Linked DNA regions of Myxosarcina sp. GI1. The protein of the gene in region 2 binds, or shares a complex with, the protein of the main gene of each other region. Links are inferred from orthologs where the notes say so. Each region holds a gene or a part of one and is shown on either strand. Other genes may lie near its edges.

Region 1 (4,526 bases), on a different replicon or contig from region 2:
ATATTCGATCGTGTTTAAAACAAATTTGTTACAGCCTGATTTAATTCTTAGTGGAACGATTGTCGAGCTAAATCCTCAAGTTTTTCAAGACAATCAAATTAAAGGTTTAATTTTAGATGTGGATGAAACTTTGGTTTCCTATCAAAATCATACAGTTTCTGCCGATTTACAGCAGTGGATAGCCGAAGTCAGACAAATGGTACCTATCTGGCTAGTAAGTAACAATATCAGTGAAGGTCGTATCGGTAATATTGCTCGCTCGCTAGAACTTCCATATATTTCGGGCGCGCGAAAACCTTCTCGACGCAAACTAAGACAAGCCGCAAGGGAGATGGACTTGCCTGTAGAAAGAGTGGCAATGATTGGCGATCGCTTGTTTACCGATGTGCTTGCGGGCAATCGTTTGGGAATGTTTACTATTTTAGTTAGTCCGATGAGTAGTTTGACATCTCTGTCTCACAACTTTTCAATTCACAATTTGGAAGCCTGGCTTTCACAACTGTTAGGAGTATCTCTAGCAGCTACGCAACATAACTCAAACAAAATTAATCCTTAATAACAAAACAAAAAATAAAAAAAATATTACGAAATTAAAGTTAACTGTCAAAATCTGGGATTATAATTTTAGTTTTAAATGGGGTCAGCCTTTATAAAGACCCTAAATATAGTGAAATATCTAAGTTATCGAGCGTTACATCATGAATTCGGTGTAACGCTTTGATAATCTGACTTAAATTTGAAGAACATTGGTAAAATAAATTTAATATTTTGTTGGCGATCGCTAACAACTGGCTCGAACTTGTAATAATTAGCAAACGTTTGGCAAAATGTACCAAAATTCAGTTTGCTTGAGATGTAAGATAAAGTCCACTTTTATTACTTAATGAAAAGCGCGAGCAATCGAGTAACAAAAAATATATTTAGCTGGCTGGGAAAACTTTACTGGGCAGTAATTATTTTATTACTGCTCAATAGCTGCGGTTACTTAGCTCCGCCCAAAGAACTCGCACCAGGGGGAGAAATAATTAAACAGGCACTCGCTTTTGAATTAGAGACAACCGAAGCTACTCTATCACGGCAACTAGATTTGGCATCTCCTAAAATTGAAATCGATAATATTCGCATTAAAAAGCTACAGCCGTTATATATAGCAAAATTACCGACATATCACCTGCAAGGAAAATACAATTTTCTACTCAAGTTGTCGCGCCGTCAGATAGAACGCAAAGATAATGATTTTGATGTTTATTTACAGCGACAGGCAGAGGGAAAAACCTGGCGACTGTTGAAAAAAGATAAACAAAAAAGTCAAGAATGGTCGAGTTATGCGATCGCTACCTATGAATAAGGCGTTGGGGCAAGGCATTGCCTTGCTCCTACTTACAAATAAAATTTATCGATGTTCGATATTAATTAATAATAAAAAATAATGGAATCAGGAGTGAGTGTCAGAAAATATTAATAATGCGTTGATAGTAGGGGCGAGTCAGGGAATTGGTCTGGGTTTCGTTCGCGCCTTACTACAAAATGAGAAAATTAGCAATATCTATGCTACCTATCGCCGCGAAGCATCGGCAAACGAATTAATAGCACTCAGCCACAAACATCCCCAGCAACTGTTTGTCTTGCAAGTTGATGTTACGGATGAATCTCAGATAGCCGCCGCAGTTCGACAGATTGGCACGTCTGCAAGTAAACTGCACCTGGTTATTTATTGCGTGGGAGTCTTACACGAAGGACAATTAGCACCAGAAAAAAGCCTCATACAGATAGATTCGGATAACTTACTTTATTACTTTCAGGTCAATAGCATTGGTGCGGTGCTGTTTGCCAAATATCTGCTGCCTTTGTTGCGCCATAGCGATCGCAACATTTTTGCCAGTATTTCTGCTAAAGTCGGCAGCATTGGGGATAATCGTCTGGGTGGCTGGTATGGTTATCGTGCTTCTAAAGCGGCTTTAAATATGCTATTGCGCACTGCCGCGATTGAATATAGTCGGAAATGTCCGCAAACAATTGTTGTCGCATTGCATCCAGGCACGACCGATACTAGACTTTCTCTACCTTTCCAAAAAAATGTTCCACCAGAACAACTGTTTTCTGTGGAACATACGGTTAATTTACTATTAAGTGTAATTGAAGGTCTAAAGATTAAAGACAGCGGCAATTTTTTTTCCTGGGATGGTACTGTTTTACCTTGGTAGCGCGAGCGGAAAATTAAAAAGATTAGATGACAGATGACAGTGAGATAAATAAAGTCTGAAGTCTCAAGGCAAAAATCTAAAGTTTTTCTCGCTTACTTGAGAATTCAGATGCAGAGCCTATTGGCTCAGAGCTTCGCTAGACGCGACTTGCGGCGCAGGGGCTATCGCTCCAAGATGAGAAGCATCGCATTGCGCATTCGCGTTGCCCGCTGCGACTTTAGACTTTTAAAAACCCTTCTGCCTTCTGCCTTACAGCTTCTGCCTCCGTTTGACTACCACTTGAGCAAATTAAACTGTTCCATATCGATAGTTTGGCGATTGCGGTAAATAGCTAAGACAATTGCTAAGCCTACTGCTGCTTCTGCCGCAGCAACGGTAATGACAAAAACGGTAAATACTTGTCCTTTAATCGCACTAGGGTCTAAAAAGTTGGAAAAGCCCATCAAATTGAGATTGACTGCGTTGAGCATTAACTCGATAGACATTAACACTCTAACAGCGTTGCGGCTGCTAATCAGACCATAAATACCGATACAAAACAATGCCGCAGCTAACAATAAAAAATATTCCATCTGCATTGCTCTTACTCCTTAAATTTTAGTGATGATAATTTTTCTAAATTGCTGAGGCTCGATCTATTCGCCCTCATTTGGGGGGCGATCGCCAGAAGCAACTAATTCGCGAGGACGCTCTGGCAAAGTCAAACTTGTAGAAACAATTTCCTGCATCGATACCACATCGGGAATAAGATCGCGACGAGCGAGAATAATCGCTCCTACCATTGCCATCAACAACAAAACGGAAGCTAGTTCAAACGGCAACAAATAATCGCTGAAAAAGTGTTCGCCGATAGCCACAATAGTATTATCTACTACGGCAGGGGAGGTAGTAGAGAGCGACCAGGGCGTTACTAAAATCATCGTTCCTAAAAGTGCGAACAGACCCAGGCAAACTGCGCCAGTGGCTAGTTTGCGAATCCAGCGACCTGGAATTTCAGAAAAGACTTCCTGCTTGTTAACCAACATAATGGCAAACAAAATTAGCACATTGACCGCACCGACATAAATTAAAATTTGGGCGGCAGCAACAAAGTCAGCATTAAGTAAAATGTAAAAACCAGAAATGCTGAGAAAAACCCCTGCCAGTAAAAAAGCTGAGTGAACGATATTAGACAATAAGACTACTCCTAAAGCTGCACCCAACATCATCACGGCTAAAATACCAAAAGAAACTATTTGAACTCCTTCGGCTAAATTCACGCTTGTTCTCCTTTGTTTGTTTGTAGTTTTTCGCTTGATACGGCGAGTTTGTAGCGATCGAGCCAAACACGAGGACTAAACGAGCGCAATCTCATGTTTTATTCTCGATCTTTTTTGTTTACTCGCCTTTTGCTTCTGCTGTTTCTTTTTCTTTTGGTTTGGCAGCTTCAATTTCTTGCTGAATATCTTCAGGTCGTCTGCCAGCCCGTTGTGAACCAGCAGGTAATTGATGGGGTTCGATTATGCCTTTAGGAAGGTAAGCCAGTTCCCGTAAAGGAGTAACCATCGGATCTTGAGTGACCTTATAGGGCAAACGTCCTAATGCTACATTATCGTAATTAAGTTCGTGGCGATCGTAAGCAGCCATTTCGTACTCTTCCGTCATTGAGAGGCAGTTTGTCGGGCAGTACTCTACGCAGTTACCACAGAAAATGCAAACCCCAAAGTCGATACTGTAGTGTTTGAGATTTTTTTTCTTTGCCTGTTTGTTAAATTCCCAATCAACTACAGGTAAGTTAATCGGACAGACACGTACGCAAACTTCGCAAGCGATACATTTATCAAATTCAAAATGAATTCTACCGCGATAGCGTTCGGAAGGGATAAGTTTTTCGTAAGGATATTGAACGGTAACGGGACGACGCTGCATGTGGTCGAAGGTAACAGATAGCCCTTGTCCGATATATTTTGCTGCTTGCCAACTTTCTTGGGCGTAATCTCGAACTTGTTTGAGAATGTTAAACATAATAATTTTGAATTTTGTCAAGTGGGTAATCTACAAAAATGGGATTTAACCACCAAAGGCAATGGGAAAAGTTAATTTGAGAGCGGCAGTAATTAACAGATTGGCAAGTGAAACTGGTAGTAAAAATTTCCAACCGAGATTGAGTAATTGATCGATACGCACCCTGGGTACAGTCCAACGCAATAAAATAGCAATAAATACTAGAAAATAAGCTTTGATTAGGGTCATTAAAATACCTAAAGAAGCAGTTAGAACTTGCAACCAAGGAGTAGTTTCACTAACACCCAACCAATCGGCTAAATTACTCAAGGGAACGAT
Region 2 (10,638 bases):
CGATCGCACATTCGATCTAAGTGCTGTCTGGCTTCTGCTTCATCCGTCGCAGACAAACTGAGTTCGATGTATTTTCCAATTCTAACGTTCTCAACTGTTTCATAACCAAGCTGTTTGATTCCATTCTCCACCGCCGCTCCCGCAGGATCGAGAACCGAAGGACGCAAGGTAACATAAACGCGAGCCTGATATTTAGCCATAAAATTTATTTAAATAATTCAATTAATGCGATCGCCTTTCAAATTTTATCGTGCTTGAGTCAATTTATTTAAACCTCGTCAACTTAGAAAACTATAGTTTTTGAATCGAGTAATATAGTTTCAAACTGGCTGCGATTTAGCTTGGCATTGCGGACAATAATAGTATCTACGTCCGCCAGAAGTTTCTTTGACAATAGCGGTGCCGCAGACAAAACAGGGTTCTTCTTCGCGATTAAATACCCAATGGCGGTATGCTTGGCGTTTATAACCCTTAGCTTTTAGTTTGGCAGCTAGTTCGATATCATTGGTAATTCCTTTAGTTTGATAAGACTGCTGGGGAATAGCGATCGCCGCTAGGCTCAACTGCTGTAGTTGCCGTTCGCTACAGTCAATTGGTCGCAGAGTAGGATGGACGCGCGCCACAAACAAAATTTCGCTGCGGAGATAATTTCCCACACCTGCTAAAAAATGCTGGTCGAGAAGTAAAGCGGTAAGACGACGTTTTAGAAAGCGTTTATCTTGTAATCTGGCTACAACTGCTGCTGAAGTTGTCCTGTCATTTAATACATCTAATCCGAGGCGACTGAGAAACGGATGGGTGGCGATCGCTTTTTTATCTAATACTTCAATATCCGACGCGCTGTAAAGTAGAGCCGATTTTTTCAAATTGTGAATTGCCAAACGCAATTGACGATTGGTTTGGGGATAATCATGTGCCTGACGAATCATCCATTTACCATAAAGCTGATTGTGACTGTAAATTGCTAGTTGATTGTCGAAGTGAATTAACAAAGCTTTGCCTTTAGCTGCTACTTTTATTACCAAACAGCCTGCAAACTTAGCTTCATAAGGTTTGAGATGTTCAAATGCAAAAAAAATCGTTTCTACAGGAACTGAGGCGATCGCGTCGCTAATTTTATCTGCCTCTAGCTTTACTTCTGGACCTTCTGGCATTATCAATAAAATATTTTTACAAACATATTTATTCTATTAAACCTAATGAGTTTGAAGTTGAGAATTAGATATTTTTTAATTAGATAATAGGCGATTGAAACTTATAAAAGTAATATTCAACCTCCAGAGCGATGTCAATTTAAAACCAGTAAAGATAGTTTAGATATATAACGATGTTGCCCTGTTAAGAATGAGTTTTATAGTTGGGTATGTTTTTCAACTTAGTTTTTAGTTTTTACTTACTTCCAAATATTTTTTCAGGCAACATTCAATCATGTGAAGTCTTCAAACTAACCCTAACAATCAAATTTAACAATTATGTCTGAATCAAAAAAAGAACAGATCGTTACCAAGCTCAAACAGGCTCGTCAAACAGGAGAATTAAAAACAGAAAGAATTCGCGAAATTGTCAGAGAAGCAGTTTCTGAAGCCGTAACCGAAGTAAAAGAAGGTAGAGTGGAAATTGCCACTTTAATTCGTGAAGCGATCGCGGCGGTTACGGAAACTTTCCAGGAAAAAGCTGGCGAAATTAAAGAAGAATTAGCCGCATCAATTGAAGGTGCCATTGACGGTGCCAGCGAAGCCAGACGCAAGGCAATTGTTGAAACTCAAGAAGAAATTCAAACTTTACAGGCGCAAGTCACAACTGAAGAAGACGAACTGCAACAGGAAATTGATGGCGCGCTAACAGAAGTCGAAACTCAAAACGATACTACATCCGATAAAGTTACTCAGGCGATCGCTGAAGCCGTTGTCACCGTTAGAGATAGCGAAGAATTTTCTTTACTACAAAAACGCTATGCTCAACTAAAAGCTCAATTAGCAGTTTTACAGGCTAACCTATCGAGCCGTTATGGGGAGCGTTATGAAGAAGTCAATAAATACCTGGAAGAAGCAAAAACCTGGTACGAAAAAGCTAAAGAAGATCCCGAATTATTTACCGACAAAGTCAAGCAGCGCAGAGATAAGTTCGAGCAAAAATTAGGAGAAACAGGCGGTGCAGCGGCGCGCAAAGAACGGCAGCTCAAGCAGCTATTAAAAGAACTATGGCAGTCTGTGAGAGAAATATTTCAGGAAGAAAAAGTTACTAAATAAAAAGGCAACAGTAAGAATTAATATAGGCTATTTGCTCTAAAGCTGCCTAAAATAAAAATCCTCCCGAATTTGGGAGGATTTAATCGTTAAAGAACAAAATTCGACTTTAATAAGCGTCTTGTAATTCGTAAAAATCAGGAGAGATATAGTCTTTCCGTAAGGGCCAACCTTCCCAATCTTCATTCATTAATATACGCTTGAGATTGGGATGCCCTTCGTAAACAATCCCATACATATCGTAGCTTTCTCGCTCCTGCCAGTCAGCCGCTTTCCAAATCCAATATACCGAAGGAACTTTAGGATTATCTCTAGGCAAAAGTACTTTAAGTCTTACTTCTTTCGGGCGTTCGGCATCATCGCTAACTTCAATCAAATGATAAAAGCTAACCAGTTCTTTCCCTGGACCGAGATCGTATGCTCCCTGACACTGAAGATAGTTAAAGCCGTAGGCATATAGTGCGGTAGCAATGGGAAGTAAAAACTCAGCTTCTACTTCGATTAACTCTACACCGCTAACATCTACAGGTAATGGTTTGTTATCAAAACCGTTTTCGCTCAACCACTTAGAAGTTTCACCAGCTTCAACTATGTCAGTAGCTTCGGCATTTTCTTCAGAATTATTTTCTTCAGAGTTATTGTTTTTTTCTTCTTCAGCCACGCTCTATCTCCTCTTTAGCTTCTTCTAAGGTATCTGGTAATGGCATTCCCATTGCTTCTGCCAGCTCTTTAGGCGGTGCTTGGCGCGTTTGTGATTGCAAATACTTACCGTCGTAATCCGATCTAACCAATTTCATGTTGTGAGCGGTACTGTAATAGCGATGAGTTTGCTCTAGAGCGGCTGCCCTCTCTTGAAGAGACTCATTAGAAACTTTTCTTCGTAGCTTAATAATGGCATCAAATATAGCTTCGGGGCGAGGTGGACAACCAGGAATGTAAACGTCAACGGGAATTAGTTTGTCTACTCCTCTTACTGCTGTAGTAGAGTCGCTACTAAACATACCTCCAGTAATAGTGCAGGCACCCATAGCAATAACGTACTTGGGATCTGCCATTTCTTCATAAAGTCGTACTACCGCAGGTGCCATTTTCATGGTAATCGTACCCGCAGTAATAATTAAATCGGCTTGACGGGGACTAGCACGAGGTATCAAACCAAAGCGATCAAAATCAAATCTCGAACCGATAAGAGCCGCAAATTCGATAAAGCAGCAAGCAGTACCATACATCATGGGCCACAAACTCGAAAGTTTTGCCCAGTTATATAGGTCATCTACTGTAGTGAGAATAATGTTTTCCGATAAGTCTTGCGTAACTTTAGTCGGACTAACGGGATTAATAATTTTTTCTTTTTGTTCTTGCTCGAATAAATTGGAAGTCATGACCACTCCAAAGCTCCTTTTCTCCACGCATACACCAAAGCCACAACTAAAATAGCAATAAAAATTAAGGCTTCGACAAATGCTAATAATCCCAAACGGCTAAAAGCCACTGCCCAAGGGTATAAAAATACTGTTTCTACATCAAAAACTACAAAAACTAAGGCAAACATATAGTAGCGGATATTAAACTGTATCCAGGCACCCCCTACAGGTTCCATACCAGATTCATAGGTAGTGCGTCTTTCGGGACCACCGCCTTTTGGTCTTAGAACTGCCGACGCAGTTAGAGCCAAAGCTGGCACCGCACTACACAGCAGCAAAAAAACTAAAAAATATTCATAACCATTGAGAACAAACAATTTTTATCTCTTACTCCTTAGCCGATGGTGTTCGATTTGTATGATATCTCTTTACTTTTCTTTATTCTAGTAGAGAGTAGGTCAGAGATGAAAAGAAAAACTCCTTTTAAGTGTGAGTTTAACAACATACTAATGGCATTAAACGACTCAAGATCTGCTTGAGTACCATTGCTGTCCAGTCAATATCGGCTGTAGTAGTTTCGCGATCGATTGTCAAACGAATTCCTCGTTTGGCGGTTGCTTCGCTATAGCCCATTGCCAACAAAATGGGACTGGGATTTAATTTTCCGCTATGACAGGCAGCACCAGCACTGATGCCAATTCCTGCCAGATTTAGCTGTCGCACTATAGTTTTACCAGTTACATCACTAGCTGCCAAGCGATCGCTCAAAACAAAACTGACGTGATGGGGAAGACGATACAGGCGATCTCCCGTAGGTATCAAACAAGTACAATCGGCTAGGCGATCGAATAGGCGATCGCGTAACGCCATCAATCTGGGTACTTCTGCACTCATTTCCGCAGCAGCCAGTTCGGCAGCGATGCCCAGAGCGGCGATCGCGGGTACTGCCTGAGTTCCCGACCGCAGTTCTAATTCTTGACCGCCTCCACTTAAAAGCGGTACTAGCTCGATCCCAGAACGAACGTACAGCGCACCCGCACCTTTAATGCCATATATTTTATGTCCCGACAGAGACAACAAATCGACTCCCAACTGCTCTACATTTATGGGCAAACAGCCTGCTACCTGTACCGCATCGGTATGAAAAGGAATTCCCCTGGCGCGAGCAATTCGAGCTAAACGATCGATTGGCTGTAGCGTTCCCACTTCACTCTGTCCGTAAATTATGGAAACCAGAACTGTATTAGAACGGATGGCGGCTTGTAAATCTAACGGTTCTACTCTACCTTGACAATTGACGGGCAGTCTGGTTATCTGCCAACCTTGCCGCTCTAAGATTTCTACTGGTTTGGCGATCGCCGAATGTTCGACGCTAGAAATAATAATGTGTTGGGGTGTTTGATATTTTCGTACTATCCCCAAAATGGCTAGATTGTCTGCTTCGGTTCCGCCAGAAGTAAAAACAATTGATTCGGGTGCAGCGTGGATCGAGCTAGCTACCTGAATTCTAGCAGCTTCTAATCGTGTTGCTGCCTGTTGCCCCCACCCATGCAAACTCGAAGGATTGCCCCATTGTTGGCTCATAACTTGTTGCGCTAGCGCGATCGCCTCTGGACGGGGTTTGGTAGTCGCGCTGCGATCGAGATAAATTTGCATCAATTCAGCGATTTGTAAACATTGAGAAGTAAATTAACTCGCGATCTAAAAAGCGATCGCGATTCGATCGTTCTAACTTTGTTGTCTGACAAAGTAAATAAATACCAAGAAAGTAGCTGTACAAAAAATTTATATTCAAAATATCAAGCTACTGTAACTTTTACTAATTTTAGAATGTTCTTTTGTCTGCTAAGACGAAGTTCGAGTAAATAATTGAGGTGAGTCGAGTATGTATATTATAAGTAATTTTTCAGCTTAGTTAATCTACAATCGACAATCTTAGTGTATATGTAATCATAGGGACAATTAAAAATATCTATTTATGCTATCTCTAGAACTCGAACGCGCTGCTTCTGAATCCGAATTAGCTCAGAAAAACCGCATCTTATTAGTAGAAGATGAAGAATTAATCGGAGAAATGATCGAGGTCGCGCTACAGGCAGAAGGTTATGAAGTTAAAAAGGTTAGGGATGGACGTGCTGCTTTGAATTTGCTGCAAAATCCCGACTCTTCTGAAACTAAGCTAGCTACCGATTTAATTATTCTCGATTTAATGTTGCCCGAGGTTAACGGATTGGATATCTGCCGTTTATTGCGTTATCAAGGAGATATTACCCCGATTTTGGTAATCAGTGCCAAAAGCAGTGAAACAGACCGCGTTTTAGGTTTAGAAGTAGGAGCAGATGACTATTTAACTAAACCTTTTAGTATGCGCGAACTAGTTGCTCGTTGTCGCGCGCTATTGCGTCGCCAGAGATACAGCAATTTATCCTCAACTCCAGTCCAAAAATATCGAGATATCAGTCTCTTTCCCCAGGAGTGTCGGGTATTAGTTCGAGGCACCGAAGTCAATTTATCACCTAAAGAATTTCGGCTATTGGAGCTATTTATGAGTTATCCGCGCCGAGTATGGTCGCGAGAGCAGTTAATCGAGCAGGTTTGGGGACCTGATTTTTTGGGAGATACTAAAACAGTAGACGTTCATATTCGCTGGCTGCGCGAAAAGCTGGAATTAGAACCGAGCCAGCCAGAATATCTTATAACCGTACGCGGTTTTGGATATCGTTTTGGTTAATATCTAATATTTAATTAAAATAAATATTTAGTATAGGCGGCAATCATAAAAAGCTATTCAGTAGAATTTTAGTCTAGTTGTCAATATGATTAGTAACGTAGAGCAAATCGAAGTTACACAAGGACTAAAAAAAACTAATGGCTGCCGTAGAGTTTTGCTTGGGACTATTACTAGGAGTTGCATTTTGTACTTGGCAGCAATACAAATTCAAACAGAAGCTGCGCAAGCTGTTAGCTACTTTTGCCTTAAATGATGAGCCTACAGTTGCCCTACCGATAATTTCTCAGGTGCGGCGCAGGTTGAACGAACTGGATTTACGACGCAGAGAGTTAGAAAGCGAACGAGAAGTCTGGCAGCAGTTAATCGAACGGGCACCTGTTGGTTATCTCCAGGTAGATGCCGAGAATCAACTTTTAGGCTGCAATCTACAGGCACGACAATTGCTAAAAATAGACTATCGGCGAGCCGACCGAATCCGTCTGTTGCTAGAGCTAGTACGTTCGTACGATCTCGATCGCCTGATCGAACAGACTCGTCAACTACAGCAAGTTCAAGAAAAAAAATGGACTTATTACTTTACCCGTTGTGCTAACGACGAAGAAACTCAAGCAACATCTGACTCTGCTGCCTCAACTAAAATTGTCGAATCAATTGCCCTTCAGGGCTTTGGCTTTCCCTTACCTAACGAACAGGTAGGCGTTTTTCTCCTCGACCGCCAGCCGTTAGTAGAATTGTCTCAGTCGCGCGATCGCACTTTTTCCGATCTGACTCACGAACTTAGAACGCCTCTAACCTCAATTTCTCTAGTAGCAGAAAATCTACTGACTAGATTACAAAATCCCGAACGACGCTGGGTAGAACAAATGCTGCGCGAAACTAATCGTCTGAGCGAACTAGTTCGCCAATGGCTCGACTTAACTCAATTAGAAGCAGCACCCCATCGCATTCTTAAATACGAAACCCTCGATTTACATCAGCTAATTTTGTCAGTTTGGCAGATTTTAGAACCGATTGCCAACAAAAAACAGGTAGCTCTAACTTATTTTGGTACTACCAATATATCTCTTGCCGCCGATCGCTCGCGCCTGATTCAGGTTTTGCTAAATCTATTAGATAACGCTATCAAACACACCCCTCCTCAAACAGAAATTATTGTTAGAGTTACTCTGCAACCAGCTACCAAAACTGACATAGAGCAAATAACTATTGACGTAATTGACTCTGGCAGAGGTTTTTCAGAATCCGATCTACCTTATATTTTTGAGCGACTCTATCGAGGAGACAAATCTCGCTTGAGAATCAGATTGCCCGAAACTCAGTCAAATGGAGACGGTAGTGGTTTGGGGCTAGCGATCGCTCAACAAATTATTCGTTCTCATGGCGGCTCAATCTGTGCTAAAAATGACCCTAAAATTGGAGGTGCCTGGCTACAAGTTACTCTGCCTACTGAAAAACCCGCAAAAATTTAGTTGGTTTAGTAATTTACAATACTATTTCTAATAAAATCTTAAACTTTTTTTGTTATCAACAGAGGAGAACTATCATGTTATATAGTAGGATTTTAACAACCCGTGTCATTACCTCAAGCTAATCGTTCGGATTCCAATCAACTAGAGCGTTCTCTTAAAAGAGTTCAGCAAGACGTTTTACGTATGGGAGCTTTAGTAGAAGAGTCCTTGCGCTTGAGTCACCAATGCCTGTTTCAGCGTCATTTAGAAGCTGCTAAAAAGATTACTTATTTAGAAAAGCGCATAGATGCTTACTATCGTCAAATCGAGCTAGATTGTGCTGCTTTAATGACTCTACAAGCACCCGTCGCTCAAGATCTGCGGTTGTTAAGTGCCTTTATGCAGTTGGTGCGCGATCTAGAAAGAATTGGCGATTATGCTCAAGACATCAGCGAAATGACTTTAAAATTAGTCAAGTATCCGCCTCACGATTCTTTAAAAGAAATCGAACTAATGTCCGAACACGTTCAGTTTATGCTAGCTACTAGCTTGGTGGCTCTTGCCGATCTCGACGCTACAGCAGGCAAAAGAGTCAAAGATTTGGACGATACGGTAGATGATGCCTATGAAAACCTGTACGAAGTTCTGGCATATCAAAAAGATATTCAAGGAGTAGTAGAGCCGTTCTTACTTTTAGCGTTAATCGCACGCCATTTGGAACGAATGGCAGACCATGCTACCAATATCGGTCAACGAGTTTCATATATAGTTACGGGCCAGAGAAATTGAGCGGTATCTGACCGACAGAACGCGGTTAGCGCAGCCAGCGGCAAAGCCGATCGCAACTGTTTAACCAACGTTTAAGCTTTGCTTAAACTTGACATTACCGCCAGTTTAGCTTTTTAAATTAAAATCGATGATGAATACAGATAACTGCAAGGCAATTTATCTGGTTTAACTTCTGTGATAATTTACGTCAAGACGATCTAAATCACAGAAAATAGTAATTTAACCGCTTATGGTTAGAGATCGAAACAAAGTTGTTTTTCAAGCCACTTATGCCAAAAAATAATCTGACCATCGGTCGATTTTAGTAGGCAAATTATTGAATATATTGTCAAGCATAGACAATATATTTACGTGGTAACTAAAACTACTGTTTTGTAAATAGAAATCCAATTTAGGTGTGAGGATTACAGATGAGTAAATTATTTTGGCAAACTTTGAAAGTTGCTCCTGCAATATTTGCCGCTTCTCTTTTGACTGCTAATGGGGCAAATGCTCAAGCACTGCCCGAAAATGGTAACGACAGTTCGGTAAACGAAACTTTAGAACGGATCGATCGCTACCAAAATAACTCTACTTCTTCCCAGTCTCAGGTAACTAACGTCAACCAGCTTCGCGACGTATCACCTACCGACTGGGCTTATGAAGCTCTCCGTAGCTTAGTAGACCGCTATGGCTGTATTGCTGGTTATCCCAATCAAACCTATCGCGGCAGTCAGGCTCTAACCCGTTATGAATTTGCTGCTGGTTTAAACTCCTGCTTAAATCAAATCGAGCGTTTGATTGCTTCTTCTGAAGCCGTTACCAGAGAAGATTTAGACACGATGAATCGTCTCGCTCAGGAGTTTGAAGCAGAACTAGCTACTCTTGGCGGTCGTATTGATAATATCGAAAGCCGTACCGCTTTCTTAGAAGACAATCAGTTTTCTACTACTACTAAACTGAGTGGAGAAGCAATTTTCTCTGTTCAGCAAGCCTTTGGTGAAGAGGTTGACTCGCAGACTACCTTCGGCGATCGCGTCCGCTTGAACTTCGATACCAGTTTCTTTGGTGAAGACCGTTTGCGGACTAGATTAGAAGCAGGTAACTTCGACGATATTTTGCGTAGCGACGTTACTGGTACCGATTCAACTCGTCTTGGTTTTGATGCTGGTGGTGGTAACAATATTGCCCTCGACGATTTGTACTATCGCTTCCCGGTAGGCGAAAGGCTGAACGTTTGGGTTGGAGCTAACAGTCTCGATCTATATGACATTCTTGCTGTCGGCAACCCCATTCTAGAAAGTAGCGGTACTGGTGCTTTGTCTCGCTTTAACCGCCGCAATCCTCTCGTACTTAGAGGTACTGAAGGTGCTGGTGCTGGCGTTAGCGCTAGTTTGTTAGACGATAGAATTACCGTAACTGGTTTGTATCTAACTGATAATGGCAACGATCCTGCAGATGGTGAAGGTCTATACAATGGTTCTTTCAGTGCAGGTGGACAAGTTGAATTTTCTCCCATCGAGAATCTAGATTTAGCTTTGACCTATATTCGTAGTTACGAAACTGGTGATAGCGTGGATCTCTCTGGAGGTACAGTTAACGGAGCTGCCGCCGAACCATTTGGCGAGGTAGCTACTGCTGCTAACAAGTTTGGTGGTTCTGTTACCTATAGTTTGGGCGAACGTTTTGTCATTGCTGGTTTTGGTGGCTATGCCGATGCCGAACAGTTAGAAGGCGGTGACGCAAGTGGAGATATCTGGACTTGGGGTGCTAACGTTTCTATTCTTGACTTTGGTAGAGAAGGTGCCGTGTTAGCATTTGCTGGCGGTCAACCTCCCAAATTCACTACCGATGAAGCAGGCATTGCAGAAGACATAGATACTTCCTACATCGTTGAGGCACTTTATAAATTCCCTCTTAACGACAATATCTTAATCACTCCTGGTGCTTATGTAGTCTTCAATCCCAACCACGATGAAGATGCTGACGAAGTTTACGTAGGCGTAATTCGTACTACTTTCTCCTTCTAAAAGTAGTGCCGTTACTGGTTTATTTCAGCTAAATATCATACAGACAAAAAT

What was found.
Region 1: the proteins of ndhC (region 2) and KV40_RS19545 are in contact, whole or in part, in a cryo-EM structure (PDB 7NYH), measured with the Escherichia coli proteins. The link is inferred for Myxosarcina sp. GI1 from one-to-one orthologs.

Annotation. Positions count from the first base shown.
Region 1 is NZ_JRFE01000025.1:18,655-23,180, forward strand. Bases 1,652-4,526 are described here. They hold KV40_RS19545 (NADH-quinone oxidoreductase subunit J), read right to left. Parts: upstream 3,464-4,526; coding sequence 2,840-3,463; downstream 1,652-2,839. Other genes in these bases: KV40_RS19535 (SDR family NAD(P)-dependent oxidoreductase), read left to right, coding at 1,652-2,204; nuoK (NADH-quinone oxidoreductase subunit NuoK), read right to left, coding at 2,477-2,782; ndhI (NAD(P)H-quinone oxidoreductase subunit I), read right to left, coding at 3,582-4,208; nuoH (NADH-quinone oxidoreductase subunit NuoH), read right to left, coding at 4,254-4,526. Also shown: KV40_RS19525 (YqeG family HAD IIIA-type phosphatase), read left to right, coding at 1-556; KV40_RS19530 (hypothetical protein), read left to right, coding at 884-1,348; more of KV40_RS19535, read left to right, coding at 1,446-1,651. UniProt on the Escherichia coli protein: NDH-1 shuttles electrons from NADH, via FMN and iron-sulfur (Fe-S) centers, to quinones in the respiratory chain. The immediate electron acceptor for the enzyme in this species is believed to be ubiquinone.
Region 2 is NZ_JRFE01000016.1:250,922-261,559, forward strand. What follows is about bases 2,307-5,021. They hold ndhC (photosynthetic/respiratory NAD(P)H-quinone oxidoreductase subunit C), read right to left. Parts: upstream 3,988-5,021; coding sequence 3,625-3,987; downstream 2,307-3,624. Other genes in these bases: KV40_RS12770 (NAD(P)H-quinone oxidoreductase subunit J), read right to left, coding at 2,356-2,907; nuoB (NADH-quinone oxidoreductase subunit NuoB), read right to left, coding at 2,900-3,628; KV40_RS12785 (cysteine desulfurase family protein), read right to left, coding at 4,106-5,021. Outside these bases: phosphoribosylformylglycinamidine synthase subunit PurS, read right to left, coding at 1-200; nei (endonuclease VIII), read right to left, coding at 321-1,154; KV40_RS12765 (hypothetical protein), read left to right, coding at 1,473-2,249; more of KV40_RS12785, read right to left, coding at 5,022-5,266; KV40_RS12795 (response regulator transcription factor), read left to right, coding at 5,589-6,341; KV40_RS12800 (cell wall metabolism sensor histidine kinase WalK), read left to right, coding at 6,479-7,810; phosphate signaling complex protein PhoU, read left to right, coding at 7,913-8,578; KV40_RS12810 (iron uptake porin), read left to right, coding at 8,989-10,587. UniProt on the Escherichia coli protein: NDH-1 shuttles electrons from NADH, via FMN and iron-sulfur (Fe-S) centers, to quinones in the respiratory chain. The immediate electron acceptor for the enzyme in this species is believed to be ubiquinone.